Xanthobacter dioxanivorans: one gene and its partner. The protein of the gene in region 1 interacts with the protein of each later gene in a pairwise test. Links are inferred from orthologs where the notes say so. Each region holds a gene or a part of one and is shown in the gene's direction. Other genes may lie near its edges.

Evidence for each region. The genes of interacting proteins can lie anywhere in the genome.
Region 2: the proteins of hflC (region 1) and ftsH interact in binary tests that used the Escherichia coli proteins (3 or more experiments, as listed by UniProt). The link is inferred for Xanthobacter dioxanivorans from one-to-one orthologs.

What each region holds. Positions count from the first base shown.
Region 1 is NZ_CP063362.1:3,822,334-3,826,244, reverse strand. Bases 1-3,000 are described here. They hold hflC (protease modulator HflC), read left to right. Parts: upstream 1-1,038; coding sequence 1,039-1,962; downstream 1,963-3,000. Other genes in these bases: EZH22_RS17790 (DUF2065 domain-containing protein), read left to right, coding at 1,982-2,170; hflK (FtsH protease activity modulator HflK), read left to right, coding at 1-1,042.
Region 2 is NZ_CP063362.1:630,619-635,277, forward strand. Bases 865-3,746 are described here. They hold ftsH (ATP-dependent zinc metalloprotease FtsH), read left to right. Parts: upstream 865-1,285; coding sequence 1,286-3,208; downstream 3,209-3,746. Other genes in these bases: tilS (tRNA lysidine(34) synthetase TilS), read left to right, coding at 865-1,242; EZH22_RS03030 (cell division protein ZapA), read right to left, coding at 3,361-3,744. In the rest of the region: tol-pal system protein YbgF, read left to right, coding at 1-92; more of tilS, read left to right, coding at 79-864; EZH22_RS03035 (DUF4164 domain-containing protein), read right to left, coding at 3,749-4,054; tkt (transketolase), read left to right, coding at 4,388-4,659. UniProt on the Escherichia coli protein: Acts as a processive, ATP-dependent zinc metallopeptidase for both cytoplasmic and membrane proteins. Plays a role in the quality control of integral membrane proteins.

The sequences.
Region 1 (3,911 bases):
CAGCCAGGACCAGCTGCGCAACCTCATGCCCGGCTCGTTCGGGGCCAAGGGCATCGCGGTCATCATCGCGCTGGTGGTCTTCGGCTGGCTCATGTCCGGCTGGTACCGGGTGCAGCCCAACGAGCAGGGGGTCGTGCTCCAGTTCGGCCGCTTCGTCGGCACCACCACCCCCGGCCTCAACTATCACTGGCCCTACCCGATCCAGTCGGTGCTGCTGCCCCGGGTCACCGAGATCAACACCATCAACATCGGCATGCGGGTGGGCGAGGACACGCGGCGCGGCACCTCGGTGATGCGCGACGTGCCCGAGGAGAGCCTCATGCTCACCGGCGACGAGAACATCGTCGACGTGGACTTCGCCGTCTTCTGGCGCATCTCGAACGCCGAGAACTACCTGTTCAACGTGCAGAACCCCGAGGGCACCATCAAGGCGGTGGCGGAGAGCGCCATGCGCGAGGTGATCGGGCGCACCAACATCCAGCCCATCCTCACCGGCGCCCGGCAGGGCATCGAGACCGGCGTGCAGGACCTGATGCAGTCGGTGCTGAACGGCTACAAGGCCGGCGTGGAGATCACCCAGGTGCAGATGCAGAAGGTGGATCCGCCGAGCCAGGTCATCGACGCCTTCCGCGACGTGCAGGCCGCCCGCGCCGACGCCGAGCGCTCCCAGAACGAGGCCCAGACCTACGCCAACCGGGTGCTGCCCGAGGCGCGCGGCGAGGCCTCCCGCATCGACAACGCCGCCCAGGCCTATCGCGAGCGCACCGTGGTGGAAGCCCGCGGCCAGGCGGCGCGCTTCCTGAAGATCTATGACGAATACCAGAAGGCCAAGGTGGTGACGCGCGAGCGCATGTATCTGGAAACCATGGAACGCGTGCTCGGCGGCCTCGACAAGGTGCTGGTGGACCAGTCCGCCACCCGCGCCGGCGCCGGCGCTGGCGCAAGCGCCGGCCAGGGTGTGGTGCCGGTCCTGCCCCTTTCCGACATGTTGCGACGCACGCCGGCTCCGGCGGCCCAGACCCAGCAGGGAGCTCCGCGATGAGAAACCCCATTCTCGGCGGTGTCCTCGCCGTCCTCGCCGTCGTCGCCCTTCTGCTGGTCTATTCGTCCGCCTTCGTGGTGTACCAGACCCAGCAGGCCCTGGTGCTGCGCCTCGGCGATCCGCTCGCCCCGGTCACCACGCCCGGACTGCACTGGAAGCTGCCGTTCATCGACAGCGTGGTCTATCTCGACAATCGCATCCTCGACCTGGAGAACGCCTCGCAGGAGGTGATCGCCTCCGACCAGAAGCGCCTGGTGGTGGACGCCTTCGCCCGCTACCGGATCTCCAATCCGCTGCGCTTCTACCAGTCGGTCGGCACGGTGCAGAACGCCAACAACCGCCTGTCCACGGTGCTGAACTCGTCGCTCCGCCGGGTGCTGGGCGAGAATTCCTTCACCAGCGTGGTGCGCGACGCCCGCGAGAACCTGATGCGCCAGATCGGCGAGCAGGTGAACCGCGAGGCCGCCAACTTCGGCATCACCGTGGTGGATGTGCGCATCCGCCGCGCCGACTTGCCGGAGGCCAACAGCCAGGCGGTGTTCCAGCGCATGCAGACGGAGCGCCAGCGCGAGGCGGCCGAGATTCGCGCCCAGGGCAACGAGGCCGCCCAGCGGCTCAGGGCCCGGGCCGAGCGCGAGGCCACCATCGTGGTGGCGGAAGCCAACTCCAAGGGCGAGCAGCTGCGCGGCGAGGGCGATGCGGAACGCAACCGCATCTTCGCCGATGCATTCGGGCGGGATCCGGACTTCTTCACCTTCTACCGGTCCATGCAGGCCTATGAAGCGAGCATGAAGCCCGGCGACACCCGCATGGTGGTGAGCCCGGATTCGAGCTTCTTCCGCTACTTCCGCGATCCCCTCGGCGGGACCCCTCCCGCTGCCCCGGCCGGCGCAGCTGCCGCGCCGGCGGCGGCGAACTGAGAAGCGGGCCGAGCGCGGCATGAAAGACCTTTTTGCCGCGCTCGGCCTGATGCTTGCCATCGAGGGCCTGTGCCTCGCCGCCTTTCCCGGCGCCTGGCGCCGGGCCATGCGGGCGGTGCTCCACGCCCCCGAGACCCCCATGCGGCTCGCCGGCCTCGCGGTCGGCGCGCTGGGCGTGCTGTTGGTCTTCTTCGTCCGGGCCTTCTGAGGCGGACGGCGCGGCCGGACGGGCCGCCCCCTCGAAACCGGATCGCTTCGCCGTTCCGCCCGCTGCTTCGCCGTTCCGCCCGCTCAAGGCGCGCCGCTGTCGGCCTCGCCGCGCCTTGCCTCACTGAACTTTGATGTCGGCGCGGGCGGCGTTCTGCCCCGTCCGGCGGGGCCCGGGACGGGCACCGCCCGGCGTGCGGCCGATTTGCCCTTGCGCCAGCCGGGCCGCCGTCGCAGCCTCGGCACGAGATCCGCAGTACCCGCCGTATCGAGGAGAGCCATGCCCGTCCCCCGCCTTCCGACCGGCCCCCTGCCCCGCCGGGCTCACCCGGACGAGCCGTTCTTCGGCCGGGCGCTGCGCCTGTCGGCGCTGGCCCTCGCCGCGGCCGTGACCCTCGCCGCCCTGGGCCTCGCCGCCCCGGCCCCCCTCGCCGCAGCGCCCGGCAAAGGCCCGGACACGGTGGCGGACGCGGCCGAGCGGGTGATGGACGCGGTGGTGAACATCTCCACCTCGCAGAACGTCGCCCCCTCCCGCAGCGTCCCCGCCCCCTGCCTCCGGGTTCGCCGGGCGAGGACCTGTTCGAGGACTTCTTCAAGAACAACCGGCCCGAGGGCGATCAGGACCGCGGCGAGGCGGAACGGCGGGCGCGGCGCGTCTCCTCCCTCGGCTCCGGCTTCGTGATCGACCCCTCGGGCCTCATCGTCACCAACAACCACGTGATCGCCGACGCCGACGAGATCTTCGCCAACTTCAACGACGGCTCCAAGCTGAAGGCCGAGCTGATCGGGCGCGACACCAAGACCGATCTCGCCCTGCTGCGGGTGAAGCCGGACAAGCCCCTCACCGCCGTGAAGTTCGGTGATTCCGACAAGCTTCGGGTCGGCGACTGGGTGATGGCCATCGGCAACCCGTTCGGCCTCGGCGGCACGCTCACGGTGGGGGTGGTGTCCGCCCGCAACCGCGACATCAATTCCGGCCCCTACGACAACTTCATCCAGACCGACGCCGCCATCAACCGCGGCAATTCGGGTGGCCCGCTGTTCAACATGGATGGCGACGTGATCGGCATCAATACCGCCATCATCTCCCCGTCCGGCGGCTCCATCGGCATCGGCTTCGCCGTTCCCGCCGCCACCGCCCAGCCGGTCATCGCCCAGCTGGAGAAGTTCGGCGAGGTGCGGCGCGGCTGGATCGGGGTGAGCATCCAGCCGGTCACCGAGGACATCGCCGAGGCCCTGGGCCTGGGCAAGCCGCGCGGCGCGCTGGTGGGCGTGGTCAAGGAGGAGGGCCCGGCGGCCAAGGGCGGCATCAAGGGCGGCGACGTCATCCTGCGTTTCAACGGCCGCGACATCAAGGAAGTGCGCGACCTGCTGCGCTCCGTCGCCGACAGCATGGCCGATTCCGAAGTGGACGTGGTGGTGATCCGCAAGGGCAAGGAGGAGACGCTGCGCATCAAGGTCGCCCGCATGCCGGACGACGACAAGCCGGAAGGCGCCAAGTCGGCGCCGGAAGCTCAGAAGGCGGCGCCGAAGAAGGCCCTGGGCATCGAGATGGCGGCGATCAGCGACGAGCTGCGCAAGCGCTTCCGCATCAAGAGCGAGGTGACCGGCGTGGTCATCACCGACGTGGACCGCTCATCCCCCGCCGCCGACCGGGGGCTGAAGGCCGGGCTGGTGATCCTGCTGGTCAACCAGGAGACCGTGGTGACGCCGGCCGACGTGGAGAAGCAGATCGACGCCCT
Region 2 (4,659 bases), 3.2 Mb from region 1 along the record:
CCGCCCTCCAGCAGCTGGAGCGCAAGTATCCGCGCGCCGCATCGTCCATCCGTCAGGCGGTGGAGCAGGAACAGAAGCGTGTCGGATGCTGACGAGCGAAGGCCCATTGCCGACGATGAGCTTTCCGGGCTCTTCGCCGGCTTCGACAGATATTCCTCGATCCTGATCGCGGTCTCGGGCGGGCCGGATTCCACGGCGCTGCTGCATCTGGCGGCGCGCTGGCGCGCCGGTGCCGGAGCGGGGCCGACGCTCGTCGCCGCCACCATCGACCACGGCTTCCGGCCGGCCTCCGCCGACGAGGCGACGATGGTGGCGCAACAGGCGCAAGCTCTCGGCGTGCCCCACCGCACGCTGGCCTGGACCGGCACGAAGCCTGCGCGCGGCATCCAGGCGGCGGCGCGCGCGGCGCGCTACGCCCTCCTCACCGCCGCGGCCCGGCAGGCGGGCGCGCAGGCCATCGCCGTCGCCCACACCCTCGACGACCAGGCGGAGACGGTGCTGTTCCGCCTGGCGCGCGGCTCGGGCCTCGCCGGCCTGGCCGGCATGCAGGCGGTGTCCACACGCGATGGCCTCGACCTGCTGCGGCCCTTCCTCGGCGTGCCCAAGGCGCGCCTCGTGGCAACGCTGGAGGCGGCGGGCATCGCCTTCGCCGAGGATCCGTCGAACCTCGACGGGCGCTTCACCCGGGCGCGGCTGCGCGTGCTCATGCCGGCGCTGGCGGCGGAGGAACTCAGCGCCCGCCGCTTCGCCACCTTCTCCCGGCGCGCCGCCCGCGCCGACGCCGCCCTGGAGGCGACGACCGACGATGCGGTCCAGCGCCTGTCGCCGGTGCCCTGGCGGCACGGTGGGCCGGCCCGCCTCGACCGCGCCGGCTTCGCCGATCTGCCGGAGGAGATCGCGCTGCGCCTCATCGGCCGCGCGCTCGCCCATGCCGGCACCGAGGGCCCGGTGGAACTTGCCAAGCTCGAGGTGCTCACCCAGGCCCTGCGGGTCGCCGCGGAAAATGGGCCTGCTCCATTTCGCCGCACCCTCGCGGGGGCGCTGGTGGCGATCCGGGGCGGCGAAGTCACCGTAACGTCAGCACCCCCGAGGGGGAAAAGCGCGTTCAGGCGCCGAATTCAGGGCCGGCTGCGCCCGGCATCCTTGGCAAGAGCGGGGGTCGCTCCTAGATTAAGCAGCGGATGGTGCGGGAGGTTCCATCGACGGCGGGCCGGCGAGGAGGGTTTCCCTTCCCTATGGTAAGGCGTCGAAACGGGCTGGCCCCGGCTGTCCCCACGAGGGTTCAATGAACGCCAATCTACGCAATTTCGCCCTTTGGGTGATCATCGTCCTGCTGCTGCTGGCCCTGTTCTCGCTGTTCAACAGCCCGGGGCAGCGCACCAATGCGAACGAGATCTCCTTCTCGCAGCTGCTGACCGACGTGGACGCCGGCAAGGTGCGCGAGGTCGTGATCGAGGGGCCGAACATCACCGGCACCTATTCCGATCGCTCCGGCAGCTTCCAGACTTATGCGCCCAACGATCCCTCCCTCGTCCAGCGGCTCTACGGCAAGGGCGTGCAGATCACTGCCCGCGCGCCATCGGACAACGTGCCGTGGTTCGTGAGCCTGCTCGTCTCCTGGCTGCCCTTCCTGGCGCTGATCGGCGTGTGGATCTTCCTGTCGCGCCAGATGCAGGGTGCCGGCGGCAAGGCCATGGGCTTCGGCAAGAGCCGGGCCAAGCTGCTCACTGAGGCGCATGGCCGCGTCACCTTCGACGACGTGGCCGGCATCGACGAGGCCAAGAGCGACCTCACCGAGATCGTGGACTTCCTGCGCGACCCGCAGAAGTTCCAGCGCCTCGGCGGCCGCATCCCGCGCGGCGTGCTGCTGGTCGGCCCGCCCGGCACCGGCAAGACGCTGCTCGCCCGCGCCATCGCCGGCGAGGCCAACGTGCCCTTCTTCACCATCTCGGGCTCCGACTTCGTGGAGATGTTCGTGGGCGTCGGCGCGAGCCGCGTGCGCGACATGTTCGAGCAGGCGAAGAAGAATGCGCCGTGCATCATCTTCATCGACGAGATCGACGCGGTGGGCCGTCATCGCGGCGCCGGCCTCGGCGGCGGCAATGACGAGCGCGAGCAGACCCTCAACCAGCTGCTGGTGGAGATGGACGGCTTCGAGGCGAACGAGGGCATCATCCTCATCGCCGCCACCAACCGTCCCGACGTGCTCGACCCGGCGCTGCTGCGCCCCGGCCGGTTCGACCGCCAGGTCATCGTGCCCAACCCGGACGTGGTCGGCCGCGAGCAGATCCTGAAGGTGCACGCCCGCAAGATCCCGGTCGCCCCCGACGTGAACCTGAAGGTGATCGCCCGCGGTACCCCCGGCTTCTCCGGCGCGGACCTCGCCAACCTCTGCAACGAGGCGGCGCTGATGGCGGCCCGGCGCGGCAAGCGCATGGTGACGATGGCCGAGTTCGAGGACGCCAAGGACAAGGTGATGATGGGCGCGGAACGCCGCTCGCTGGTCATGACCGAGGAAGAAAAGATGCTGACCGCCTATCACGAAGGCGGGCATGCGATCGTCGCCCTCAACGTCCCGGCCACCGATCCGGTGCACAAGGCCACCATCATCCCCCGCGGCCGCGCGCTGGGCATGGTCATGCAGCTGCCCGAGCGGGACAAGCTCTCCATGTCCTACGAGCAGATGACCTCGCGCCTCGCCATCATGATGGGCGGACGCGTGGCCGAGGAACTGGTGTTCGGCCACGACAAGGTGACCTCCGGCGCCGCCTCCGACATCGAGCAGGCCACCCGCCTCGCCAAGATGATGGTGACCCGCTGGGGCTTCTCCGACCTGCTCGGCCAGGTGGCCTATGGCGAGAACAACGAAGACGTGTTCCTCGGCATGTCCATGCAGCGCCACCAGAACGTCTCGGAAGCCACCGCCCAGACCATCGACAAGGAAGTCCGGCGGCTGGTGGACGAGGGCTATGTGGAGGCCAAGCGCATCCTCACCGAGAAGTTCGAGGGCCTCGAGACGCTGGCGCGCGGGCTGCTCGAATACGAGACGCTCTCGGGCGACGAGATCATCGACCTCCTGGACGGCAAGACGCCGAACCGGGAGAGCGTGATCGAGCCGGCCAATCCGCGCGGCTCGGCCATCCCCACCGCCAAGCGCCCCCGCCCCGGCGGCGCCGGCGGCTCCATCGAGCCGCAGCCGCAGGCCTGACGCGATATCCCTTCACAACGAGAATGCCCGCTCCGGCGGGCATTTTCTTTTGCGGGTGGCGGATGGGGAAAACCGAGCGGAAAACGGGGCTTCGGCGGCCCCCCGCGCGGATGGGTATAGCCGCGAGGGAAGGCCCGCCCGGCCCGGGCCTCTCAGCCCATGCCGACGGTGCCGCGCTCCTTCGGCGCCAGCTGGGCCACCAGCTGCTCGATGCGCTCGGCCACCTGGTCGATGGTGCGCGCCACCTCCTCCTCGCTCGCCTCGATGCGGGCGATGGCGGAGGCGCGGGCGTCGCGCTGGCTCTCGATGTCGCTCTCCAGCGCGCGGATGCGGCCTCGCGCCTCGGCCAACTCGTCGGCGATGGTGATCGCCGCCATCACCACCAGGCGCTGGTCGCCGATCTCGCCGAACGCCACGCGCAGCTGGGAGATCCGGCCGTCGATATCGTGGGCGAGGCGGATGAGGTGCTCCTCCTGCCCCTCGTCGCAGGCCATCCTGTACTGCCGCCCGGCGATGGTGACGGAGACATGGGGCATCGGCTCAGCCGCCGTGGGTCGCGAGCACGTCGCGGATGGTTCCCATGGCCACGTCGAGGCGGCGCATGACCTCGCGGCCCACCTCCTCCACCTCGCCCGACTCGGCCTTCGCCACGTCCAGCTCCGCCGCGAGCCGCGCCCGGTCGTTGCCGAGGGCGTGGAGCTGGGCGAGCAGGGCTTCCTGGTGGCGATCCGCCTCGCGGCGGCGCTCGATCATGTCGGTGAGGGAATCGAGCGCGGCATGCAGCCGCCGGGTCGCCGCCTCGATGGAGGCGTCCTGCAGGGGCGGGCGGTGCTTCAGCGCATACATTGGCGGCAGTGTAGCCGAGTCGCCGCCAAGCGCCACTCCCCCCGCCGCATTGCCGCCCGCAGCCCGAAGGGCGCCCCGGCCCGTTCACATGATGTTACGCCGCACACCGCAGGAAGCTCCGCGGTTACCGCACCGCAAGGCCGCCGGGCACGCCGCGACGATGCGGCGCGCCCGGAGCCGCCCCATCCCGCTTGACCTTCGGCGAAGAGGCAGGTTTGACAGCCCCATGAGCCTTGGTATCAAGGCCCCCGCCAATGGCTGGACCTGCCACCGCCCGGGACTGTCCCGTGCGGGGCGAGAGAGGCCGGTGCAGGCGCCGGAGAAACTGATTTCATGCTGAGCCGCACGAGCCATGACCGCATGGCCAACGCCATCCGGTTTCTCGCGATGGACGCCGTGGAAGCCGCCAACAGCGGGCATCCCGGCCTGCCCATGGGTGCTGCTGACATCGCCACGGTGCTGTTCACCAAGGTCCTGAAGTACGATCCGTCCCGCCCGTTCTGGCCCGACCGCGACCGCTTCGTGCTCTCCGCCGGCCACGGCTCCATGCTGCTTTATTCGGTGCTGCACCTCGCCGGCTACGAGAAAGTGACCATCGAGGAGAT